DNA from 2 places in the Clostridioides sp. LIBA-2809 genome. Region 2 is predicted to be linked to the other one. Evidence: a T-box and tRNA genes for the amino acid it is inferred to sense, from the RefSeq annotation. Region 2 holds a T-box; the other holds one or more tRNA genes.
What was found. A T-box is a leader RNA that pairs with one kind of tRNA and senses whether it is charged. The one in region 2 lies ahead of serS (serine--tRNA ligase), so its partner is inferred to be a tRNA-Ser.
Positions count from the first base shown of each region.

Region 1: it encodes a tRNA-Ser, which carries the amino acid that the T-box ahead of serS (serine--tRNA ligase) is inferred to sense. The anticodon was not compared.

Region 1 is NZ_CP197004.1:859,321-862,758, reverse strand. Features, by position in the region: gene ACTG44_RS04290 (flagellar motor protein MotB) at 106-846, opposite strand; gene ACTG44_RS04285 (motility protein A) at 867-1,655, opposite strand; tRNA gene ACTG44_RS04280 (tRNA-Ser) at 1,749-1,839, opposite strand; gene ACTG44_RS04275 (DeoR/GlpR family DNA-binding transcription regulator) at 2,100-2,864, shown strand; gene ACTG44_RS04270 (ethanolamine utilization protein EutH) at 3,119-3,438, opposite strand, start outside.
Region 2 is NZ_CP197004.1:21,124-24,561, forward strand. Features, by position in the region: rRNA gene rrf (5S ribosomal RNA) at 1-71, shown strand, start outside; gene ACTG44_RS00105 (3H domain-containing protein) at 198-707, shown strand; gene ACTG44_RS00110 (mechanosensitive ion channel family protein) at 719-1,600, shown strand; T-box leader at 1,728-1,933, shown strand; gene serS (serine--tRNA ligase) at 2,058-3,329, shown strand.

The DNA.
Region 1 (3,438 bases), 840 kb from region 2:
ATATATTCTTCCAAAAAGGTAACTTACTGTTCATCTATTTTTAATTTTTACATAAAAAAACTATCTCTTTTTAGAAATAATTCTGCCTTGAGATAGTTTGTTTAACTATTTATTTTCACCAACATTTTCTACATTATCATATTTACTATCAACTAAGACTATATCAACTCGTCTATTTTTTGACATACCATCTTGAGATGAATTTTCTGCTATTGGTCTAAATTCGCCATATCCTACAGCAGATAATTTATCTGGTGCTATACCTGCATTGTCAATAAGAAGTTGAACAACATTGGTTGCTCTCATAACTGATAAATCCCAATTTGACTTAAACTCAGAATTTTTTATAAACATGTTGTCTGTATGACCTTCTACCCTTATGTAACTATTCATTTCATTTAACATCTTACCTATTTGAATAATTTTATCTCTAGAATTATTCTTTACAACTGCTTTTCCAGTATCAAATAGTATGGTATCTTTAAGACTTATTACTAATCCTCTATCCTGAGCTTTTAATGATACTGAATTCGCCATACCATTTTCATTTAAATACTTCTGAATTTCCTCACCAACTTTTTTGAACTCAGCATTTTGTAAACTATCTAAATTATTACTTCCTGGTTCAACTACTGGCTCCATTTGGCTCTTACCACCTTCAATAACCCCAGAAGAATCACCAAATGCAGAATTTAGAGATTCAGATAATTGTTTATATTTCTCTGCATCAACATTACTCATAGAATACATTATGACAAAGAAAATCATAAGTAGTGTTATGAGGTCTGAATAAGTTAAAAGCCATCGCTCATTGTTTTCTTCTTTTTCATCTTCATCATGTAACATAAATATTCCATCCTTTTATATTATTCAGCTCTACTATCTGTTCCTTCAAGTTCGATTAATTCTTTTGAATTTAAAAATATTTTTAATTTTTCTGTCATTAAATTAGAATTATCCCCCTCAAGTATAGATAATATTGCTTCTATCACCAAAAGTCTTTCATTTATTTCTTGTTGGTTTATAGCTTTAAGTTTTGATGCTACTGGTATCCATATTAAATTGGCAGAACCAACACCATATAATGTAGCTAAAAATGCAACGGATATTTGAGGACCCAGTGCATCTGGATTACTCGAAAGATTACCTAAAATATGTACTAATCCCATAACGGTACCTATTATCCCCAGTGTAGGTGCAAATCCCCCTGCTGAATCAAATATTGATATACCCTCTTTATGTCGTTTTGATGTTATCTGTATCTGTGATTCCAAGATATTTCTTATAGTAGCTGCATCAACTCCATCTACCATAAGTTCAAGCCCTTTTTTAATAAAAGGGTCTAAATCATTATTGTCATTTATTTCCTTATCAATGCTTAGAAGCCCCTCTTTTCTAGCTTTTATTGCAATTTCTTTAAAATAGATTATATTTTCTATGTTGTTAGGTTTTTTATTTTTAAAAGCTAACAACATTATCTTTATAGATTTTTTAAACACGGGAAATGGCGTTGAAGCTCCAACAGCTCCTATAGTCCCACCAAAGACAACAAGTGCTGATGAAAACACAAATAGTGCTCCAATATGTCCTCCATCAATAACGAAAGCAACCACTAAAGATGCTATTCCCACTATGAAAAAAATTAAAGTTGTCATCTATTCCCTCCTTTCTTTAGTTCTGCTTAGTAAATTACTTTTATTAAAGACACTACAAAAAGACTACCTTTAACAAGAATAGCCTTTAATAATTGGCGGAGAAGGAGGGATTCGAACCCTCGCACCGGTTACCCAGCCTAATCCCTTAGCAGGGGATCCTCTTGAGCCACTTGAGTACTTCTCCAGATTGTCTTTACTAGTAAATTATATAATAAAATTATATTTTAGTCAATTATTTTATAAAATTTAAGTTATTTTGAATTATTAAATATCTATTTTTACTTTTTTGCTTAAATGTAAGTTTCAAATATGGTAAAATTATCTTGCATAATACTTATAATATTATTTGATAAATATACATACATTAACAAATATACATAAATCCTGACTTAATCATAAGTTATGCTCAAAGCTAAAATAATATTAATCCAAGGAGGATATTCTATGTTACCACAGGAAAGATACGAGAAAATTTTAAGTATTCTCGAATCAGATAATATAATTAAAATAAATGACATAGTTCAAATGTTTGACATATCAATAGAGACAGCACGAAGAGATTTAGCCCATATGGAGAGTATTGGACTTTTAAAAAGAGTCTATGGTGGTGCTATACCAGTTATAGCAAGTAGTGTAGAACTCAACTATGTTAAAAGAAAAAAAATAAACTCAAATGATAAAAAACAAATTGCAATCAAATGCAGTGAGTTTATAAATACAAATGATACTATTTTTATGGATACTGGAACTACTGTTCTTGAAGTTTCAAAAAATTTAAAAGACAAAAAAAATTTAACTGTAATAACCAACTCAATTTTAGTGGCAAATGAACTTATGAATACTAATATAAAAGTATATGTACTTGGTGGTTATCTTAGAGAAACTGAAGGTTCTTTTTCTGGCCCACTCACACTATCAGCTATTGAACAATTTAATGTTGATAAGGCTATTTTAGGTGCTGGAGGTATCACTCTTGAAAATGGTATTTCTGACTATCATTTGGAAGAAGCACTTGTTCGAAAAAAAATGATTGAAAGGTCTAGAAAATCTATAGTGGTTGTTGAACCTCCTAAGTTTGGTATAAATTCATTTGCATCAGTAGCTCCTATAGAACATATAGATACTATTATTACATCCTCTAATATAGACCATGATATAATAATAGAATTTTCTCAGAGAGGAATACCTTTAGTCATAGCAGATAATTAGTTTGTATGATTGGTTTTTAATTCCTTGGCATAATAAATTAAACTTAAGGAGCCAAATAATTATTTATTTAGCTCCATTTATATCTAAATAATACTTTATATTTTTTATTATGTTACTATTTTGAGATTAGTTTAATACTCTCAATTACTTCAATGTTTTATGCTACTTTATTATTTTGAACTATTTAATTATATTCTTAGTCATTTGATTTTTTAATTTAAAGTAACTTAAATTCTGTTTAAGTACTACTCATTTCATACAACATCTTTCTTAACTCTAACACTTTGTTCTTCTTCTAAAGTTAAGTCTTTTGTCATGACCATAGCAAGTGCAATTGCCAATACTCCACCAACCAACTTTCCAATTACAACAGGCGTAATCATCTCTGGCACTACTCCTGCTGTAAATCCTAAATGGTCTCCTAGAGCTGCTGTAGCACAAACCAACCATGCAGTATTTACTACTTTTCCCTTTGGTCTCATATCCTTCATCATTTTATATACTGGAATACTATTAGCTAAAGTAAATACTAACCCTGCTGCACTGGTCGCATCCATACCTAATTTACCTCCCA
Region 2 (3,438 bases):
CAGAAGTTAAGCTCTCTAGCGCTGATGGTACTTGGTGGGAAACTGCCTGGGAGAGTAGGACGTAGCCACGTAATCTTTTTTATTTGCAATAAAATTTAAGATTAAATAGAATATAAAGTCAATATTGATTTATAATAAGATAAAATATAGAATTATATAGTATAGGTAAAGTTTTTGATTTAGAAAGAAGGTGTAATATGAATTCTGATGAAAGAAGAAGCAAATTAATAGATATTTTAAAAGAATCTAAGTGCCCTGTAAAAGGTGGAATGCTAGCTGAGATATTAAATGTAAGTAGACAAGTAATAGTACAAGATATAGCCCTTATAAGAGCTAGAGGATTTGAAATAATAGCTACACCTCAAGGATATATAATATATAATCAACCATATTTTACAAAACAAATAAAATGTAAGAATCACAAGAACTCTAAAGAAATTTATGATGAATTAAAGATTATTGTAGATTTAGGTGGGATTGTAAAAGATGTCATTGTAAATCATCCAACATATGGTCAGATAACTGCAGAACTTAACATTTATTCTAAGATGGATATAGATAATTTCATGAAGAAGGTTGAGACAAATGAATTTAAGCAGTTATCAGTTCTGACAGAATGTAGTCATATTCATACAGTTGAGGCGCTAAAAGAAGAGACTATAGAAGCTATAACAAAAGAATTAGAGGACAGAGGAATATTATCATAAGGAGGAGTTAAATGAATTTTTTATCATTGGCTAAGACTGCTTCAACAAATAGTAATATAACTAAGAGAACTTTAGAAAATATGCTTAATAACTTTAGTGATAATATACCAAATATTATATATGCAATAATTGTATTTGTAATAGGTATCTATATATCTAAGATAGTAAGAAAGATGGTTTCAAAGTTTTTAATCAAATATGGAATGAGTAAAGGTGTAAATAATTTCATTGTATATGGAATATATATATCTATGCTATCTATTATATCATTGATAAGTTTGGGAATTATAGGAATACAAACTACTTCAGTTGTAGCTGTATTAGGAGCTGCTGGATTTAGTATAGGTTTAGCATTTAAAGAAATATTATCAAACCTAGGCTCAGGTATGATTATTTTATTTTTTAAGCCATTTAACATAGGTGATTATATTCAAGGTTCAGGTGTAGAAGGTACAGTTTCTGATATACAGATATTTAGTACTGTTCTAAAAACTCCAGATAATAAAACCATAATTATACCAAATTTTCAATTGACAAGTAATAATATAATTAATTACACACATCAAAATAAAAGAAGAATAGATTTTTCTTATAATATTTCCTATGATAGTGATATAGATGTAGTTAAGTCTATATTGAATGAAATTTTTACAAATGAAAAAAGAATATTAGATGACCCAAAACCTATAATAGGTTTAAACTCTATAGGAAATAATACCATGCAAATAGTTGCTAGACCATGGGTTAAAACTGATGATTACTGGGATGTATACTTTGATATAATGGAAAAAGTCAAAAATAAATTTGATGAAAATAATATAAAAGTTCCATTTGTTCCTTCTTCATTGTTATTTAATAATATAAGCAATTTAAATACAATGGATAAAAGATAGAATTTTAATTAAATAAAAAAAATGAATTTAATATAAAAAATTAAAGAAAATTCTAAAAAAATTTGAATAATAGTATTGAAAGATGTTAATATATATAATATAATGATTATCAAATAAAACAATTAGTTAAAAAGCGGTGAAGGAAAATAGTAAAAAACAGATTGTATTCAGAGAATGAGTGGATGGTGAGAACTCATTACAATGGTTTTTGAATCTACTCTAGAGCTTCTAGTTAAAGCTAGACGTTTACCTACGTTATAGGTCTGAGAGGATTATACACTTTAGTATAATCAATTAGGGTGGCAACGCGGATAAAAGATTTTCGTCCCTTTTATAGGGTAAACGGAGGTCTTTTTTTATTTCTCAAATTTGTTTAAACTAAAGGTTTATAGCTATAATACTTGTAAATTAATTGGAATTATAATTTAGATTATCAAAATTATTAGGAGGAATTAATATGTTAGATATTAAAAGAATAAGAGAAAATTTAGATGATATCAAGAAAGCTATGGATAGAAGAGGTGAAAAAGAATTTGACCTTGATGCTGTAGTGGAATTAGATAATAAAAGAAGAGAAATACTTCAAGAAGTTGAAGTTATGAAAAATGAATTAAATGTAAATTCTAAAAATATACCACAATTAATAAAAGAAGGAAAAGATGTAACAGAAGAAAAAGCAAGATTAAAAGAGTTATCAGACAAGATAAAAGGTATTGATGAAAAAGTAAAAGAAGTAGAAGCAAAAATGGAATACACATTGATGAGAATACCAAATGTTCCTCATCCTGAGGTACCACAAGGCGAAACAGATGAAGATAATGTTCAAGTAAGAACTTGGGGAGAACCTACTAAATTTGATTTCGAGCATAAAGCACATTGGGATATTGGTACTGGTCTAGGTATATTAGATTTTGAAAGAGCTGGAAAAATAACTGGTTCAAGGTTTACTCTATATAGAGGTCTAGGTGCTAGACTAGAAAGATCTTTAATGAATTTCTTTTTAAATACTCATACAGCTAAACATGGATATACAGAAGTTTTACCTCCATTTATGGCTAATAGAAATAGTTTTATAGGTACAGGTCAACTTCCTAAATTTGAAGAAGATATGTTTAAGATAGAAGGACTAGAGTATTTCTTAATACCAACAGCTGAAGTACCTGTTACTAATATACATGCTAATGAAATATTAGATGTCGCAGAACTTCCAATTAAATATTGTGCATATACTCCTTGTTTTAGATCTGAAGCAGGTTCAGCAGGAAGAGATACAAGAGGTTTAGTTAGACAACATCAATTTAATAAAGTTGAGTTAGTTAAATTTGTTAAACCAGAAGATTCTTATGATGAATTAGAATCATTAACTCATGATGCTGAAACTATGCTACAAATGTTAGGTCTTCCATATAGAGTTGTAAAAATATGTACAGGAGATTTAGGATTCACAGCTGCATTTAAATATGATTTAGAAGTTTGGATGCCAAGTTACAATAGATATGTAGAAATATCTTCTTGTTCAAACTTTGAAGACTTCCAAGCTAGAAGAGCTGGAATAAGATTTAAAAGAGATAAAAAATCAAAAGCAGAATATGTTCATACTTTAAATGGTTCTGGATTAGCTATAGGAAGATGTTTAGCTGCTATATTAGAAAATTATCAGCAAGCAGATGGTTCTGTAGTAGTTCCAGAAGAATTAAGACCTTATATGGGTGTTGATGTTATAAGATAATTCTATTTAATATCATATGTAGAAAGATATTTTAATATAAAAGATATACTATGAATGAACAATAAATTAAAAAGGCTATGAAATTATTAATATAATTATTAAATTTCAT